One region of the Nitratireductor mangrovi genome, then DNA from elsewhere that is predicted to be linked to it. Evidence: predicted binding sites of a transcription regulator. Region 1 holds the regulator's gene; each other region holds the start of a gene.

Region 1 (4,649 bases):
CGAACCCGTTTCCGAAGTCGATCTACGAGAACATTGCCTACGGGCCGCGCATCCATGGTCTGACCAAGGCGAAGTCGGACCTCGACGGCATCGTGGAATCGAGCCTGCAGAAGGCGGCGCTGTGGAACGAGGTCAAGGACCGGCTGCACGAGCCGGGCACCGGGCTTTCCGGCGGCCAGCAGCAGCGCCTGTGCATCGCGCGCGCCATCGCGGTGTCGCCGGAGGTGATCCTCATGGACGAGCCCTGCTCGGCGCTCGACCCGATCGCCACCGCCAAGGTCGAGGAACTGATCGACGAGCTTCGGCAGAACTACACCATCGTCATCGTCACCCACTCCATGCAGCAGGCGGCCCGCGTCTCGCAGCGCACGGCGATGTTCCACCTCGGTTACCTCGTCGAGGAAGGGCCGACGGACAAGATGTTCACCAACCCTGACGACAAGCGCACCCAGGACTACATCACCGGCCGTTTCGGCTGATCGGCCGCGCGCCACATCCCGCCTTCACGAGGAGCGAGCCCATGGGCGAGCACACCGTCACATCCTTCGACGACGATCTTGAAGAGGTCGACAAGCTGATCCGCGAGATGGGCGACCTGGCCGGTTCGATGATCGGCGACGCCACCCGCTCGCTGCTGAGTTCGGACAATCCGCTGGCCCAGCGCATCATCTCCGACGACGCGATCATGGATGCCAAGCAGCGCGAGCTCGACGAGCGTGCCATCACGCTGATCGCCAGGCGCCAGCCCATGGCCCAGGATCTGCGTGCCGTGATCGGCGCTATCCGCATGGCCGGCGACCTGGAGCGTATCGGCGATCTCGCCAAGAACATCGCCAAGCGCGTCGGCGCCATCGGCCAATCGACGACGCCCAAGAGCCTGTCGCATTCGATCGAATCGATGGCCGAGATGGTGCACGCCCAGACCTCCGGCATCGTCGACCGTTATGTCGGACGCGACGCCGAAGCGCTGAAGGCGCTCAGGGCCGGCGACGAGAAGATCGACATCAAATACACCGCGATCTTCCGCGAGCTGCTCACCTACATGATGGAAGACCCGCGCAACATCACCGCGTGTACGCACCTGCTGTTCTGTGCCAAGAACCTTGAACGCATCGGCGACCACGCCACCAACATTGCCGAGAACGCCTATTATGTGATGACCGGCAACCAGTTGCCGATCAGCCGGCCCAAGCTGGACGAGACGGCGGTCTCGGACGCGACGGCCTGAGACCGCGAGGTGCCTTGTTGGCGATGATGGCGGCAAAGATCATGGTCGTGGAGGATGAAGAACCCCTCTGCGTCCTGCTGAAATACAACCTCGAGGCCGAAGGCTACAATGTCGAGGTGATCAGCCGCGGCGACGAGGCCGAGATCCGGCTGCAGGAAAGCGTGCCCGACCTGCTCGTGCTCGACTGGATGATCCCCGCCGTCTCCGGCATCGAGCTGTGCCGGCGGCTCAGGATGCGGCCCGAGACCGAAAGGCTGCCGATCATCATGCTGACGGCGCGCGGCGAGGAGAGCGACCGCGTGCGCGGCCTTGCCACCGGCGCCGACGACTATCTGGTCAAGCCGTTCTCGACGCCGGAATTCATCGCCCGCGTGCGCGCGCTGTTGCGCCGCGCCAAGCCGGAGGTGCTGTCAAGCGTGCTCAAGGTCGGCGACATCGTGCTCGACCGCGAGGCGCATCGCGTCTACCGGCGCAAGAGCGAGATCAGGCTGGGGCCGACCGAGTTCCGGCTGCTGGAATTCCTGATGCAGCATCCGGGCCGCGTCTTTTCGCGCAGCCAGTTGCTCGACAATGTCTGGGGCGAGACGATCTATATCGACGAACGTACCGTCGACGTCCATGTCGGCCGCCTGCGCAAGGCGGTCAATTCCGGCCGCCTGCCGGACGTCATCCGCACCATCCGTGGTGCCGGCTACGCCATCAAGGAAGCTTAGCCGGCAATCTTCTTGTCACTGCGCGTCGCTGGCCTGCCAGGCGTCACCCTTGTCGCTCGGGGTTATCGTGTCGTCGGCCTCCGGCGGATACCAGTAGCGCGCCGCGTTCGCCTCGCGGCCGATCAGCACGAAATTGTTGGCAAAGACCCGGTAGGGCGCGCTCCATTCGCCGTCAGGCCACTTGACGCGCACCTGGGCGCGTTCGGCCGTGCCCAGCCCGACATGGACGAAGCCGGCATGCCCCGAGGCGTGGCCGCCGCCGACCTGCACGGTGCGGTTATAGGTGTTGTTGCCGGCCTTGACCGAGACCAGCGCCCCGACCGCGTTGCGGTTCGGCCCCGGCTGCGAGAGTTCGACGGCGAGGAAGTTGCCCATCGGCCTCGCACCGAACGCGACCCTGGCGCCACGGTTGCGGAACAGGGTGACGTTCTGCTCGCGGTTGACGACCAGCAGGTCGAGCATGCCGTCGGCGTTGAAATCCTCCACCACCGCGCCGCGGCCCTTGGTCGGCAGGTTGATGCCGGCCAGGTGTCCGGCCTCGATGAAGCTGCCGTCCCACTGGCCGAGCAGCAGGTTGTCCGGGTCGACCGCGGCAAAATCCGGCATGCGTTCGACATTGCCCTTGGCGATGAACAGGTCGAGCAGCCCGTCATTGTTGAAGTCGGCGAATTCGGAATGCCAGCCGGTCGACGGCTTCAGATCGTCACTGGCATAGGGCCGGTGCGCCGTTGCGCCCTTGTCGAAGGCGATGTCGACATAGGTCGGCTCGTCGGTGTCCGCCTCCTCCGACAGCTTCTGCAGCTTGGTGTCGCCCATCGAGGTCAGCGCGTATTCGGGAAAGCCGTCGCCGTCGAGGTCGCCCTCGGCAATGCCCATGCCCCAGATCGTCAGGTGCTGCCAGCCTTCCGACTTGCGGTAGGGCCGCGCGGGCCGGCCCGGATCGACGCGCCACAGCTGCTCTTCGCCGCCGCGGTAATAGTGGCGGTCATTGGTGATGCGCAGCGCCGGGGTGCCCGAGCGGTTCCAGTCGGTGAAGAGCATCGACAACGCGCAGAAACCGGGGCGCAGCGCCATTCGCCCGGAATAGTCGGCGGTTTCCGTACCGGCCGGCCGGTAGAGATCGTTGTCGTGGCAGGTCCCCCAGGGCGAGCCCGGCGCGTGCCGGTCGACATAGTTGCCGAAGGCCAGCGTCGGGAAGCGACGCCCTTCTTCCCAGGTGGCCGAGAACGCCGTCGTCCAGGCCTTTCCGCCGTCGAAGGCGAAATGCCGGTTGGCCTTTTCGAAGCCGCAGTCGGGCGCACCCTTCAGGATCAGGTTTTCGCCGACGCGCAGAAGCACGAGGTCGAGCTGCGCATCGTCGTCGATGTCGAGCGCGTAGGCGCCGAGCACGTTTTCGAGGTCGTCGCGGTCGAGGCCCAGCGCGGTTTCCTCGAACCTCAGCGCGCCCCCGGCCGTACTGCGATTGAGATAGAAACGCGCCGGCTCCTTGCCGCCGGCGATGAAGAGTTCAGGCAGCCGGTCGCCGTTGCAGTCGAAGGAGGCAGCACCCCCGCCGACAAAATATTCCCACGGGCCGCGATAGGCATGGGCGAGGCCAGCGGCCTCGGCCTGTTCCTCCATCAGCGGCACGTCGCCGGTCGGTTCGGGCAGGGCGTCGGAGGCGATGGACGGCAAAGATGCCAGGGCGGCGAGCAGCGAAAGCCCGGCCAGGACGGCAGTCGGTCTCATTTCACTTCCTCCTCAGCGTCGATCACCAGCGTCTTCAGGAAGGCGATGATGGTGCCGCGTTCGTCGTCGGTGAGAGCCACGTAGCGGTCGCGCGCCTCGCGGCCCTCTCCGCCATGGGCGCGGATCACGGCGTCGAGCGAGGCCAGGTCGTTGCGGTGGCCGTAGGGGTCGGTGGAGCCGACGCCCCAGAGTTCGGCGGTCATGAACACGTTGCGTTCCACGAAGCGCTGCGCCAGCAGTTCGTTGCCGAGGACAGCAACCTGCCGGTCGGCGATGCGGTGGCGCTTCAGGTCGCCGAACAGCGGCACCAGCACCTCGCCCTTGTCGTTGCGCGGCAGCCGGCTTGCCCATGCAAGCAGGCCGAGATCGTAGATGGCGGGGTCTTCGACGTCGCTGGTCCGCAACGTGCCGGCCATGTCGGCGGGGCCGGGATCGGAAAATTTCAGCGAAGCCAGCAGCAGTGACGGCTTGTGGCAGGTCGCGCAGCCGATCGCGGCGAACGTCGCCTCGCCGCGCGCGGCGGCCGCCTGCCAGCTCTCGTCGTCGGGCACGTTGCGCACCGGTGGCGGCAATGTCGCCTGCCAGGCGACGATCGCCGACACGTCGCCGGCGCCGATCTCGTCGTCATGGCCATCGCCGTCATGGTCGCGCTCGCCGGTCCAGCGCATGCCGAAACGCTCGTCGGGCTGCATGCCGTGGTGGTGGTTGAGCGCGTTGACGGTGAACTGGCGCAGGGACGTCATCACGCCCTTCTGGCTGAACGGCCGCACCGTCAAATCGGCGTCGACGCCCTCGATGCGCGACATGTCGAGCACCCCGTCGGGGTGGGCGGTGATGGCGCCGTAGTCGATGCCCTTCGAGCCCAGTTCGCGGGTCACCGGCGTACCCGTCGCGCGCGCCTCGGCGAGTGCCGCCTTGCGGATCGTCTTCAGGTCGGCGGTGATCTCGCGGGCCAGCAGTTCGACCAGCCCGGCGCCGAA
Region 2 (4,649 bases), 2.3 Mb from region 1:
GAACACCTGACGCTCAAGGCGGTGCGCGCGCTGCAGGCCGCCGACGTGATCCTGTTCGACGATCTGGTGTCGGACGAGGTGCTGGAACTCGCCCGCCGCGAGGCCAAACGCATCCTGGTCGGGAAGCGCGCCGGCCGGCCGAGTTGCCGGCAGCACGAGATCAACGACATGATGGTCAAGCTCGCCAGAGCGGGCCGGCGCGTGGTGCGGCTGAAGTCGGGCGACCCGATGATTTTCGGACGCGCCGGCGAAGAGATCGCCGTTCTGGAACAGGAGCGTATCGGCTACGACGTGGTGCCCGGCATCTCGGCCGGCGCAGCCCTTGCCGCGACGCTCGGGGTCTCGCTGACCCATCGCGACGCGGCACGCTCGGTGCGCTTCGTCACCGGTCACTCGAAGAATGGCGGCCTGCCCGACGATATCGATCTTGCGGCGATTGCCCATCCGGCCGCGACCACCATCGTCTATATGGGCGCGCGAACCGCGGGCGAACTCGTTGCCAGACTGATCGCGCGCGGGATGCCTATGGCCACACCGTGCGCGATAGGGGCGTCGTTGGGCCGACCTGACCAACAGGTGACGTTGTCCACACTGGCGAACCTCGAGGGCGATGTGGCGGCACTCGCCAGTGGCCAGCCGATCGTGATCGGCATCGGACGTATCTTCGCCAGCGCGTCGGCAGCGGCGCACCAGCCGGCGCCGTCGACCTTGCAAGCCGCCGCGGGCTGACAGCGGAAAAGAAGAAGGGTCGGCGCATCATGCGCCGACCCCTCTCCGGGAGTGTTCCCGCTCCGGCTAGAGCGTGATGCGGTATTTGGCGAAACCTTCGGAACCCTCGCCCGCCGGCTCGATCGCAACGCCCTTGACGTCGGCGATGAACTCCTTCGCCTTCGGCCCGGTCTCGAAGATCACCGTGGCGCCTTCGACCGGAGCAAACGACCAGTTCGCGTCGGCCGACGGGTTGATCGTGCCCTGCTCGACGATGTAGCGCACGATGACGTCACGGTTGGTATCCGGCGCCTGGAAAACGACCTTGTCGGGGCCGATTTCGGGGAAGTTGCCGCCGCCGCCGGCACGGTAATTGTTCGACGCGACGACGAACTTCTGGGCCGGATCGATCGGCTTGCCGTCGAACATCAGGTCGACGATCCGGTTGGCGCCCTCATTGATGAGATTGCCCTTGGGATCGTATTTCGGCGGCTGCGACAGATCGATCTTGTAGGTGACCCCGTCGATGACGTCGAAATTGTAGGATGGGAACTCGCCGTTGATCAGCGGCTGGTCGGCCTTGCCGGGCTCGACCTGGTTGAAGATGCCGGCCGACATTTCCAGCCAGTCCTTGACCTGGGCGCCGGTGATGACCACCGCCTGTACCGTGTTCGGGTAGAGGTAGAGGTCGGCGACGTTCTTGATCGCCACGTCCCCTGCGGGCACGTCGGTATAGTAATCGGGGCCGCCGCGACCGCCGGCCTTGAAGGGTGCTGCCGCCGACAGGACCGGCAACCCCTTGTGCTCGGTCTCGCTCAGCATGTCGGTGATATACCAGGTCTGCGCCTGCGAAACGATCTGCACCGACGGGTCGTCGGCGACCAGCGCGAAATAGGAATGCAGCGGAGCCGAGGTCTTGCCGACGGCGGTGCGGACATATTTCAGCGTCGCCTCGTGCACGTCCCGCACCGCGTCCTCGACCTCCGGCTTGCTTTCCACCAGCGGTTCGCTCTTGCGGTCGACTCGCTTGAAGATCGGCCGCGCCTCGGAGGTCGAGGCGGTGATCTTCCAGTCGTTGCCGTCGCGCTCCAGCATCAGGTCGATCAGGCCGAGATGCGAGCCCCAGAAGCCGCCCATCACCCCGGGCTTGCCGGCCACCGTGCCGGCGGCGTTGTCGACGCCGGCCATGCCGTCGAACTTCGGACCCGGGAAGTCGAGATGGCTGTGACCGGTGACGATGGCGTCGATACCGTCGACGCCGGCAAGGGCGATCGAGGCGTTCTCGGCATTCTCGACATAGCCGGCCTCGCCCATGCCGGAGTGGGACAGCGCAATGATGACGTCGGCGCCCTCCTCCTTCATCTGCGGCACCCAGGCCTCGGCCGCCTTGACGATGTCGCGGGTCATCGCCTTGCCGGCCAGATGGCGTCCGTCCCAGGTCATGATCTGCGGCGGCACGAAGCCGATCAGGCCGACCTTGATCGGATGCTCGTTGCCGGCACCGTCCTTCACGGTCTTGTCGAGGATGACGTAAGGCTTGATGAAGAGGTCGTCGTCGCGCGCGCTGGCGGCAAGCTGGCCCTTGGTCAGGTTGGCGCACACGAAGGGGAAGTTGGCCCCGTCGAGCACCTTGAACATGAAGTCGAGGCCGTAATTGAACTCGTGGTTGCCGAGCGTGGAGCAGTCGTAGCCGAGCGTGTTCATGGCCGAGATGATGGGATGCATGTCGCCATCCTTCATGCCGCGCTCATAGGCGATGTAGTCGCCCATGGGATTGCCCTGCAGGAAGTCGCCATTGTCGATCAGCATCGAGTTGCCGGCTTCGGCGCGGATCTGGTCGATGATGGATGCGGTGCGCGCCAGGCCCATCGTGTCGTTGGGCCGGTCGCCGTAATAATCGTACGGGAAGACGTGAACGTGCAGATCCGTCGTCTCCATGATCCGCAGATGCGCCTGATTGGCCTGGGCGCGGGCCGCGAAGGGATGCAGCATGACGAGAGAACCCAGCGCGGCCGCTCCGGAAAGGAACGAGCGACGGGAAATCGGGTGAAGCATTTCGGTCATGGTCGGTCTCCCTGAATTCCTGGAACGGGTCGCCGCGGCCGGCACGACGGCTCGGGCGCGCGTGTCCCATGCACAGATTTCGATGACGGTTGGATGACCGGTCCGGGGAACGGCGGTCGCACCAACCCTCATGAGGGGTCGAGTTTCTGTCCGATTGCGCGGCCGCGCAAGGCTTTGCCCCACCCCGGGACGAAATTATTTCGCCGGCTCAGTGGGCTCAGGCGACGCTGCTGGCACGGTCACGGTCGTTCCGGCCGAAGCGCTCCTTGATCAGCCCCATCGCCTGCTTCGCCGAAAGCGGCGGACCGAAGTAGAAGCCCTGCAGGCTGTCGACACCGATGCCGCGCAGGAAGGCTTCATGCTCGGCCGTCTCCACGCCCTCGGCGGTGACGTGCATGCCGAGCGCCCGGCCAATCGTGACGATGGATCGCAGGACGCTCACCGCGCGCTTGTCGCCATGGCCGCGCACCACCAGCGACTGGTCGATCTTGAGCTTGTCGAAAGGGATACGCTGCAAGGAGGAAAGGCTGGAGTAGCCGGTGCCGAAATCGTCCATGGCGACGGTGACGCCAAGCGTGTGCAAGTCGGCGACGACGGCCGCAACCGGCTCCAGACCGCCGCGATAGGCGCTTTCGGTGATCTCCACCTCGAGGCGGCCGGGCGCCAGGCCGGTCTCCTCCAGCACCGCCGCGACCCAGGCCGGAAAATCCCCGGCCTCGAGCTGGCGCGGCGAGATGTTGACAGCAATGCGCAGCTCGGCCGGCCAGCCCGCCGCCTCCCGGCAGGCTGCCGCCAGCGCCCATCCGCCGATGCCGACGATGCTGCCCGACTGCTCGGCCAGGTCGATGAAATCAGCCGGCGGAATCACCCCCAGCCGCGGATGCCGCCAGCGCACGAGCGCTTCGAACAGAAACGGTTCGCCTGTGCGGGCCGAGGCAACCGGCTGGTATTCCAGGAACATCTCCTCCTTCTCGACCGCGTTCCAGAGGTCGAGCTCGAGCTGCTTGCGCAGCGCGAAGGCGGCGCCGTCCTCGCTGCTGGCCAGTTTCACCTGATCCTTGCCGCCGGCCTTGGCGCAATAAAGCGCGATATCGGCCAGCTGCATCAGCTGTTCCGGCTCCTGGCCATCGTCGGGCATGATGGCGATGCCGGCGCTGACGCCGACCTTGTAGCTGCCGGATTGCAGCGCCAGCGGCCGCGCCACTTCATGCACGACCTTGCCGACGATGTCGCGCAAGCGGGCGGGATCGAAATCCTCCTTGATCTCGATGATGGCCGCGAACTCGTCGCCGCCGATGCGGCTGAGGAAGGAGTCGCGCGGAAGAAACCCGGCAATGCGCCGGCTGGTGGTGCGCAGCACCTGGTCCCCGACCGAGTGGCCGGCCGTGTCGTTGATGGCCTTGAAGTCGTCGAGGTCGAACAGCACCAGAGCGAAGCGGCGGCCGCCCGCTTCGGTGAGGCCCCGCGCCCGCGCCAGCTCGTGGTTGAAACGGGCCCGGTTGCCGACGCCGGTCAGCGTGTCGTGGTGGGCGAGATATTCAAGCTCGCGTTCGCGGGCCTTTTCGGAGCCGATGTCGCGGCCCATGCCGCGGAAGCCGTCAAACCTGCCGGCGCGATCGTAGGTCGGGGTACCGGTCATCGACCACCAATGCTCCTCGCCATCGATGACGAGCAGGATCGGGCAGTCCCGGAACGGTTCGCCGCGCTGCAGATGCACCAGCACGTCCTCGCGTCGGTCGCCGGGACAGGGCGCGGGCGACTTGAGGTCGGCCAGCAGGTGATCGAACCTGCGGCCGTCGAGTTCCCCGAGGGCCATGCCGAAGCGTTGGGCAAAGTGGTCGGACACCCGCAACAACCTCAGACGCGAGTCGCATTGC
Region 3 (4,649 bases), 830 kb from region 1:
CCGACAAGTTCCACCATCTTGGCCTTGGCGTCGGCCGGCAGTGCCTTGCGCAGTACGATCGGACCCTCCGGGATCGGCTTGGACTTCCAGATCTGGACGATGTCGTTCATGTCGACGATGCCGGCATCAACCGCCTTGCGCAAGGCACCGGAATTGAAGCCGTCTTCCCAGGCGCCCTGACCGTCGGCCCAGGTCACGCCACCATCGACATCGCCATTGACGACGGCGACGATCGTCTGCTCGTGGCCGCCGGTGAACACGACCTCGCTGAAGTAGACGCCGTTGTCCATCGTCGCGCCGATTTCGGCCGGAATCTCGATCGACGGGATCAGGTAGCCGGAGGTCGAGTTCGGGTCGCCGAAACCGAACTTCTTGCCTTTCATGCCCTCGAGCGAGGTGATGCCGGAATCCTTCCGCGCAAAGCCTATCGAATGGTAGGAGAAGGAGCCGTCGAGATTGGTCTTCACGAGCACCGGCTCAACCGCTTCCGGATCGGTCAGATAGGTCTTGGCATAGCCCGACGCGCCGAGCCAGGCCATGTCGATGGTGCCGCCGAGCAGGCCCTGGATCACGCCATCATAGTCGGCGGGCGTAAAGAGCTTCACAGGCACGCCGAGCGCCTCCTCCGTGTAATTCTTCAGGCACTCGTGCGAGGTCAGACGGTCCTGGGCGTTCTCGCCACCGAGGATGCCGATGCGGAACTCGCTGATCCCGTCCTGGCCAAACGCCGGCGCCGCGATGGCGGCCGAGGTGAGCAGGGCTGCAAGCAGTTTTTTCATGGTCGATACTCCGTTGGTTTGGATGAAACCCGAGCGATCCTTCGCGCGGGGAGGCGAGTTCAGAGCGCGTAAGCGGGCTCGCGGTCGGGCCGGTAGACCGGCTCCAGGGGCTCGATCGATGTCGAGGTCGACGACTCCGAGAAGTTTTCATCGGCGCCGTAGATTTCGCGGGCGACGGCGGTCGTCAGTTCGTCAGGGGCTCCATCGAACACCACAAGGCCGTCGCGCATGCCGACGACGCGATCGCAATAGCGCCGCGCGGTATCCAGGGTGTGCAGGTTGCACACGATCATGCGGCCATCCTCGTCATGGATGCGCCGCAACGTATCCATGACGATCTGCGCATTCATCGGATCAAGGGAAGCGATCGGCTCGTCGGCGAGGATAATTTTGGGATCCTGCATGAGGGCACGAGCAATGGCGACGCGCTGCTGCTGCCCGCCGGACAGGGCTTCGACGCGCTTGGCCGCATGATCCGCGATGCCGAGCCGGTCGAGGATGTCGATCGCGGTGTGGATGTCTTCGGTCGGGTAGAGGCTGAATACCGTAGAGAGGGTAGAGCGACGGTTGAGCGTGCCGTGCAGCACGTTGGAAACCACATCCAGCCTCGGCACCAGATTGAATTGCTGGAAGATCATGGCGCAGTCGCGCTGCCAGGAACGCAATGCGGCTCCCCGCAGGGCCGACACCTCGACACCGGCAAAGGAAATCGCGCCCTCGGAAGGGTCGATCAGCCGGTTGATCATGCGCAGCAGCGTCGATTTGCCGGCGCCGGAACGGCCAATGATCCCGACCATCTGGCCGTCATCGATCGCAAGATCGACGCCACTGACCGCCACCTTGTTGCCGAAGCGCCGCGTGACCATCCGGATTTCGAGCATGAAGCCGTCCCCGCTAGGCGTTTTTCGCCTTTCGTCACGACTCCGCTAGCCGAGCCAGATGAAGGTGGAATGTCAGGATAGTGACAGTTGTGTTACAGGCCACAGCCGCCTTGCGACCCCGTGCGCGTGGGGCGCGAATACCAACTGCGGCGACGGCGCATCCCTGCGTTGAACGCGGGGCTCGTCTCGTCTATAGCTGGCGTCGATGATTTCCGGGCTGACATCGCAAGCGCCCCGCGGCGACCTCGAACGCGGTCGATTGAAGGCAGTCCGCACAGTCCTCGCGTGTACGCTGCTGGCGCTGCTCTTTGCGGCAGGTGGCAAGGTCGCCATTGCTCAGGATCAGCCTGCACCAACGACCCAGATCAAGGTTGGGGTCTATACGAGTCCGCCTTTCGTGATGGCGCGCGCGGACGGCTACGAGGGCATGGCGGTCGAGCTTTGGGAGGACGTCGCTGACCGGCTTGACCTCGATTTCAGCTACGAGGCCTACCCCACCATTCGCGCCCTCGTCGACGCAACGGCGGACGGTTCGATCGACGTGGCGGTCACCAACCTGACCATCACGCAGAACCGGGCGCACAGGATCGATTTCACCCATCCCTGGTTCGATGCCGGATTGCGGATTCTGGTCGCCGATGACAGGAGTGCCGGCTTGTCCGAGGTGATCGCCGGGCTTCGCGATTCCGGTCACCTGCGCGCCTATGCATGGCTGGGATTGGTCGTCCTGGCGGCGACCGGACTGTTGACCGTTTTCGACCGGCGTTTCGACACGAACTTTCCGCGACGGTGGCGCGAGGGCCTGGCCGAGAGTTTTCATACAGTGATGTCGGTCGCGACTTCGGGAAAGATGCCGTCGCGCAAGAACCTGTTCGGCTGGGTCGGTCGCATCTGGCAGGCGCTTTGGATGGTCTGCGGGATTGCCGTACTGGCCTATGTGACCTCCTCGGTGACCAGCGTGATGACGACGTTGTCGCTCACCAACCAGATCAACAGCCTCGAAGACCTGCCAGGCAAGCGCGTCGGCGTCTTCACCGGAAGTGTTGCCGAGGACTTCGCGCGGCAAGCCGGCATGCCTGCGCGATCGTTCGACGACGTGGGCTCGGCAGCAGCGGCCCTTGGGCAGGAGCGGGTCGCCGCCATCATCGGCGACGCACCAGTGCTCGAATATTTCGCGCATACCAACCCGGAGGCAGGTCTCGATGTGGTCGGGCCGATCTTCGAACCGGACAAATACGGATTCGGGCTCGCGCACGGCAGCGCCCTGACGCGCCCCGTGACCATAGAGCTTCTCGGCATGCACGAAGGCGGCCGCATCGAGGCGCTGCGGGAACGCTATTTCGGCGAAGCACAGTAGCCCCGCATCAACGGCCTGGCGGTTTCGGGCCGTCGGCGATCATGCGCGCTCGACAGGCTGGCGCAGCACGGTCTTCAGCTTCGACGGATCGACCTTGCGCGGATCGCCAAGATAGATTTCGTGGTGCGGGCCGGCGAATGTGTAGCCGCGCGATGGCATGATTTCGTCGTGCAGACGCGCCAGAGCCGGGCCCTCGTCATCATAGGAGCCGATATGCATCATCTGCAGGCAAAGGCCCTCTTCGAGAGAGGCCAGCCTCAGGCTTTCCGGGGGTACGCCCAGCTTTCGCGAGGACTTGGCGATCGCGCCTTCGAACAGAGTTTCGTCAATAAAGTCGGGCGCCATGATCATCATGGTCCACCGCCATTCGTCCTTGCGACGTTCGACAAAACTCCGCGGATCGTCCGCCCACCACAACCCTTCGAGCGGCGCTACCACATAATCCTTGCCTCGAGCCTTGGCGGCGAATTTTGCCGCGTAACTTACCGAATAGAGCCATTCGAGAGCCTGCCGGTACGCGTCCGCGGTGTTGGGATCGCCGGCACCGTCGATCATGACAAACTGCAGGCGGGGCACGTTCACCTCCAGCCATTCGCCTGCCGGCGGGGCGTAGAGTGCCTTCAGCGTCTTCTTGACGTCCAACTTTTGCATCGCCTCCTCCAAGCGTGAAACCGTCCTTCGCAGCCAGACCTGTTCGGACTCGATCTGGCCAAGGGCATAATCGAACATTGCGTCCACGAAGGCCGGCAGGGTCTGCTGGCGGGCGCGGATGCCGGCGAGTCGCTTCGCCTCGGCAACAAGGGCCGCGCCGCGCGCTGCCAGCGCACCGATTCCGTCGGTCGTCTCAAGGGCCGGCCAGTTGGCCAGGCCGAGCAGCAGACGCGGGTAGAGCCGCTGGGGCTCCGCCAGCGTGCGCCGCGTCTCGTCGGCAAGCATGCGTCTACCCTCACCGGTGATGCGGAAGGGACGTCGCGCCTTGCCGCCACCGCCCCCGGGCAGCGGTTCGACCAATCCAGCCTTGCGAAGCTTGTCGAGCAGGAAATAGATCGACGAGAAACCGATCTCGGTCCACTCGCGCAGTCCCCTTTCCTCGATCAGACGTTCGATCTCGTACCCATGCCGCGCCGCCTCGCCAAGCAGGCTCAGGATCGCGAACTCTGCGCTGCTCAGGCTTTTCATATTCTAGCGCTAGAATATTGACGTGAAGGTTGTCAACCGCGTGCCGGGCGACGGATGGTCAGCCGCCGTGCTTTTCCAAGAACTGGTCTGCGCTCAGGCCGCGGAAATCGTCGAGTGTGGCGCGCAGGCGACCATGGTCCCAATGCCACCAGGCAAGCGCCTGAAAGCGCTCCGCCGTCCTGCGGTCGAAGCGCTCGCGGATCGGCCTGGCCGGCACGCCGCCGACGATGGTGTAGGGTGCGACGTCCTTCGATACCACCGCGCCTGCGCCGACAGCGGCGCCGTCACCGACGGTCACGCCGGGCAGGACCGTCGAGCCGTGCCCTAGCCAGGTATCATGACCGATCGTGACCTTGTTGCCGCGCCGCCATTCGAAGAATTCCTCCTCGTGCACGGCATCGTCCCAATAGTCGGCAGCGCGATAGGTGAAATGATGCAACGTCGGCCGCCAAG
Region 4 (4,649 bases), 1.3 Mb from region 1:
CAATGCCGACCCTGACATTTCCGCCTCGGAGGGCGCCGGAACGGTGCCGCAGGGGCTGTGGCCGGACGGAGAGCTTGTCGAGGCCTCGCAGGATCCGGAGCTCGCCGCGCTGCTCGACGATGCCGGGATGGTGGGTCCGGGCATGCGCGCCGTGGTGGTGGTCCACAATGGCCGCATCATAGGCGAGCGCTATGGCGACGGGTTCTCCGCCGCGACCCCGCTACTCGGCTGGTCCATGAGCAAGACGGTGACGGCGGCGATCATCGGAACCCTGGTCACCGAGGGCAAGCTGGCGCAAGGGCAGGAGAACCTTCTCGACATCTGGTCCGGGGACGGACGCCGCGAGATCTCGCTCGCCAGCCTTCTGGCAATGGAAAGCGGGCTGGAGTTCAACGAGGATTATGGCGACGTTACCGACGTCACCCGCATGCTTTATCTCGAGCCCGACATGGCGGGCTTCGCCGCGGCCAAGCCGCTGGCGCACGAGCCTGGCTCGACTTTCGCCTATTCGAGCGGTACCACGCTGATCCTTTCGCGCATCTGGCAGAACGCGCTCGGCGAGCCCCAGACTGCGCTCGACTGGCCGCGCGAGGCGCTGTTCGACCGGATCGGCATGGCAAGCGCGGTACTGGAGGCCGATGCGTCCGGCACCTTCGTCGGCTCGTCCTATCTCTACGCGACCGGCCGCGACTGGGCCCGCTTCGGCCAGTTGCTGCTCCAGGACGGCAAGTGGAAGGGCGAGGACGTGCTGCCCTTCGGCTATGTCCGCTGGATGCGCTCGCCGACCGAGGCCTCGAGCGGCGATTATGGCAAGGGTCATCTGTGGCTGCACGGGCCACGCGCAGGGACGCCGGAAGGCACGCCCTCCGATGCCGGTTTCGAACTTCCCGACGACGCGTTCTGGCTGCTCGGCCATGACGGCCAGACAGTCACCGTCGTTCCGTCCAAGCAACTGGTGGTGGTGCGGCTCGGCCTGACGCCGTCGAAGCTCGGCTACAAGCCGCAGGCGCTGGTCGAGGCGCTGGCGAAATTGCTGGATTGAGGCCGCAAGGGTTCAGGCCGGAAGGCGCAGCGTCGCCAGGACCGCATAGCCGCGAAAAGCAGAGTCGAACGAAAGGCTTGCGCCGGTCCGCTGGCATTCCGATTCAAGCACTTCGCGCAGCGTGTCGCGTGGCGTGACGTGGAAGCGGCCGAGCCAAGCCCTGAGGCCAGTGCGAAACCAACCGGGCAGGCCCTGCTGGCCGCCGAAGTCGACGATGTGCAGGGAGCCACCGGACGCCAGGCAGTCGAGCCCGGCGGCGACCGTCCTTTCCCAGCCGGGGATCATGGACAGGGCATAGGAGACAAAGACGCGGTCGAAGGTCTTGCGGCCGAACAGCGCTTCGGCGTCAAAGCCGGTCGCGTCTGCGCGGGCGAGCGTGGTGCGGTCAGCGAGATCGTTGCGCTTCATCGCCTTTTCGGCCGAGGCCAGCATCTCGGCCGAGATATCGAGGCCGAAGAGCCGCGCGTCGCCATGGCGACGGCCGGCGAGCACGAGATTGCGGCCGGTTCCGCAGCCGAGTTCGAGCACCGAGCCGCGTGCCGGCACGTCGAGGTCGCGGATCAGCCGGTCGCGTCCCAAGAGGTAATATTTGCGGGTGAGGTCGTAGAAATGGCGCTGGACCCGGTAGACGCCGTCCATCAGCGCCGCGTGGTCACGGTTGTGGGCGTGCGTGGCCATCAGTCTTTGCGCACGTAGAGGTGGAAGCCGCCATAGATGGCGGAGCGGTCGCGCGCGCCGAGCTCGGCCGATTCCTCTTCCTCGTAGCGCCATCGCGACAGGAGATCGTCCGACACGCGGCCGGGCAGGATGGTCGGCAGCGCGGCGGTGCGGAAGATGACGCGCGCGCCGGGTGCTGCGGTCCGCATGATCTCCGCCCACAACTCGTTGAGCTGGCGGTCGTTCATCCAGTCCTGCGCATCGAGCAGCACATAGCGGTCGACCGAGTTGGCGGGCTTGCGGTGCAGGAACTCGGCGTAGTTGGCGCGGTGGATCGAAACGCGGCCGGCATTGGTCCGGATCGTGGCGAAGTTTCGCCGTTCGAGATAGGCGGGCAGGGCGGCTTCGCCCGCCTTGGGATAGCGGCGGGCGAAGGCCTGCCAGGCGAAGTAGTTGTCGGCGAGCGGGAAATGGCAGGCGAGCTTTTCGAGCCGCGCTTCCAGCACCCTGGCCATCGTGCCTTCGCCGGAGGTGATGAGGCTGTCATATTGCGCCGGCGGAATGCCGAGACCGAACAGCGACGCCTTCTTCGACGTCGCCCAGCGCACCAGAGGCTTTTCGAACAGGGGCTTCAGCCTCTCCTCGAAGAACAGCCGCTGCTGGCGCGGCGTCTGCGCGGTCATGATCTCGCGCGGGTCGACGCCGTGCATGCGGGCAACGAAATGGCCGGCGGAAATGCACAGGCCAAGCAGCCCGGTGCGGTAGAAATCGCGGTTGAAGACGCCGATGCGGCGGCGGCCGGTCCAGTCGCGGCCTTCCCAGTAGCGGCGCGAGGCCTGGTCGAGGCGCGGCGCGATGAAGCGGTCATAGGCGTCGCCGTTGTGGCCGTTGCCGGCCTCGCCGAAGAAGCGCAGGAAATCGCCATGCGAGGGCAGGCTGGCGGCTGCGGTCAGCTTCAGCCGGTTGAGCGCGACATGCGCCCGGTTGAGGTCGACGGCGTCGATCTTGGCGGGCGATCTGGCGAGATAGGAAAGCACGTTGCAGCCGCCGGACGCGATGGTGACCACGCGGTGCCCTTCGCCGAGCCGCATCGCGGCGATGTCGACCTCGGGGTCTTCCCAGATTTGCGGATAGACGAGACCGGAAAAAAGCATCGCGAACAGCCGCTCCGACAGGCCGGCTCTGGACATGGCCGGATGCTGGTAGACGGCTTCGCCGATGGGGCGGCTGGCGGATAGGCCGATCTCGGCCGACAGGTTTGTCATGGTTCGCGAATCCCGGAGCGAGGGCGTTTGCAAGCGGGTATGCGAGCGCGATGACAGGCGCGTGACAGTTTGCCGGCGCAGGCCGATGGGCCGCGGCCGGCTTGCATGTTGCGCTGCAATAAGCTGATATCGCCGAATGTCCGGCCCGACCGTCCCGCCCCTGCTCAGGCGCAAGCTCAAGGCGCATCTGGACTTCATCTATCCGGGGCGCGATACGGACGGCATCGCGGCGCGGATCATCGCGGCGTTCTGGCCCGATCGGCCCGAGATACGCATCCGCCCCAAGGCGCGCCGCACCAATGCGCCGCCCTGGAGCGAAAAGGACGCGGTGCTGATCACCTACGGCAATTCGCTGATCGACGGCGAGCACCCGCCGCTCACCCTGTTGCATCATTTCATGAACACGCATCTGAAAGGCGCGATCAACGGCGTTCACGTGCTGCCGTTCTTCCCGTGGACTTCGGATGACGGTTTCGCGGTCGTCGACTACAAGCGGGTCAACAGCGATCTCGGCTCATGGGACCATCTGGCCCGGCTCGGCGCCGACTACCGGCTGATGGCCGATCTGGTGCTCAATCACGTGTCGAGTTCCAGCGCCTGGTTCACGCAATTCCTCCAGGATCAGGCGCCGGGCCGGGACTATTTCGTCACGGCCGATCCCGCCGCCGATCTGAGCGCGGTGGTGCGGCCGCGCCCGCAGCCGCTGCTGCGCGCGGTGGAGACGCCTGCTGGCGAAAAGCATGTCTGGTGCACCTTCAGCCACGACCAGGTTGACGTCGATTTTGGCAATCCGGAGCTTCTGGTCGAATTCATCGACATCATGCGCTTTCACATCGATCGCGGGGTGCGCACGATACGGCTCGACGCCGTCGCCTTCATCTGGAAGGAGGTCGGCACGCCGTGCATCCATCATCCACGCACGCACGAGATCGTGCGGCTGATGCGGACACTTGCCGACTATGCCGACGAGGCGGTGGTGCTGATCACTGAGACCAACGTTCCCAATTTCGAGAACATCGCCTATTTCGGCAACCGCAACGAGGCGCATGCGGTCTACAATTTCTCGTTTCCGCCGCTGATGGTGCATGCGCTGCTCTATGGCACCTCCGAACTTCTCAACCACTGGCAAATGCGCATGCCGCCGGCGCCGCTCGGCTGTTTCTACTTCAATTTCCTCGCCTCCCATGACGGCATCGGGCTGCGGCCGGCGGAAGGCTATCTCGACGACGAGGCGATCGCCGGCATGATCGAGACCATTCAGGGCTTCGGTGGCCTGGTCTCGATGCGCTCGGCGCCCGGCGGGGGCGAGCGGCCTTACGAGATCAATGTTTCGCTATACGAGGCATTGAAGGGGACGGCCAGCGATGGCGAGGATGGGCTGCAACTGGCGCGCTTCATCTGTTCGCAGACCGTGATGATGGCGCTGGAAGGTGTTCCGGCCTTCTATGTTCACAGCCTGCTTGCCACCTCCAACGACCATGAGCGTGTTGCGCGTACGGGCCACAACCGCTCCATCAACCGCCATCAATGGGACTATCCGCGCCTGGAGGAACGGCTTGCCGACCCGGCGGACCCGCATGCCGGGGTGCTGGCGGAAATGCTCCGGCGCATCCGCATCCGAACGGCGCAGCCGGCCTTCCACCCCAACGCGACCCAATACACCCTGCAACTGGGCACTGCGCTGT

What was found. The regulator PhoB, encoded in region 1, activates phosphate uptake and scavenging genes when phosphate is short. The targets are predictions, from matches to a motif close to TGTCATNNANCTGTCAT.
Region 2: a site for PhoB is predicted at 2,855-2,871, ahead of FQ775_RS05070 (bifunctional 2',3'-cyclic-nucleotide 2'-phosphodiesterase/3'-nucleotidase). Genes of this name have one in related genera too.
Region 3: a site for PhoB is predicted at 1,741-1,757, ahead of phnC (phosphonate ABC transporter ATP-binding protein). Genes of this name have one in related genera too.
Region 4: a site for PhoB is predicted at 3,015-3,031, ahead of FQ775_RS10285 (BtaA family protein). Genes of this name have one in related genera too.

Annotation. Positions count from the first base shown of each region.
Region 1 covers NZ_CP042301.2:3,375,477-3,380,125, reverse strand. The annotation lists gene pstB (phosphate ABC transporter ATP-binding protein PstB) at 1-479, shown strand, start outside; gene phoU (phosphate signaling complex protein PhoU) at 521-1,228, shown strand; gene phoB (phosphate regulon transcriptional regulator PhoB) at 1,255-1,941, shown strand; gene FQ775_RS16460 (FG-GAP repeat domain-containing protein) at 1,957-3,669, opposite strand; gene FQ775_RS16455 (hypothetical protein) at 3,666-4,649, opposite strand, start outside.
Region 2 covers NZ_CP042301.2:1,035,616-1,040,264, reverse strand. The annotation lists gene cysG (siroheme synthase CysG) at 1-729, shown strand, start outside; gene FQ775_RS05070 (bifunctional 2',3'-cyclic-nucleotide 2'-phosphodiesterase/3'-nucleotidase) at 796-2,772, opposite strand; gene FQ775_RS05065 (putative bifunctional diguanylate cyclase/phosphodiesterase) at 2,990-4,649, opposite strand, start outside.
Region 3 covers NZ_CP042301.2:4,203,906-4,208,554, reverse strand. The annotation lists gene phnD (phosphonate ABC transporter substrate-binding protein) at 1-779, opposite strand, end outside; gene phnC (phosphonate ABC transporter ATP-binding protein) at 839-1,660, opposite strand; gene FQ775_RS20630 (transporter substrate-binding domain-containing protein) at 1,920-3,017, shown strand; gene FQ775_RS20625 (GyrI-like domain-containing protein) at 3,057-4,196, opposite strand; gene FQ775_RS20620 (DapH/DapD/GlmU-related protein) at 4,255-4,649, opposite strand, start outside.
Region 4 covers NZ_CP042301.2:2,085,670-2,090,318, reverse strand. The annotation lists gene FQ775_RS10295 (serine hydrolase domain-containing protein) at 1-1,042, shown strand, start outside; gene FQ775_RS10290 (class I SAM-dependent methyltransferase) at 1,055-1,720, opposite strand; gene FQ775_RS10285 (BtaA family protein) at 1,720-2,964, opposite strand; gene FQ775_RS10280 (sugar phosphorylase) at 3,101-4,649, shown strand, end outside.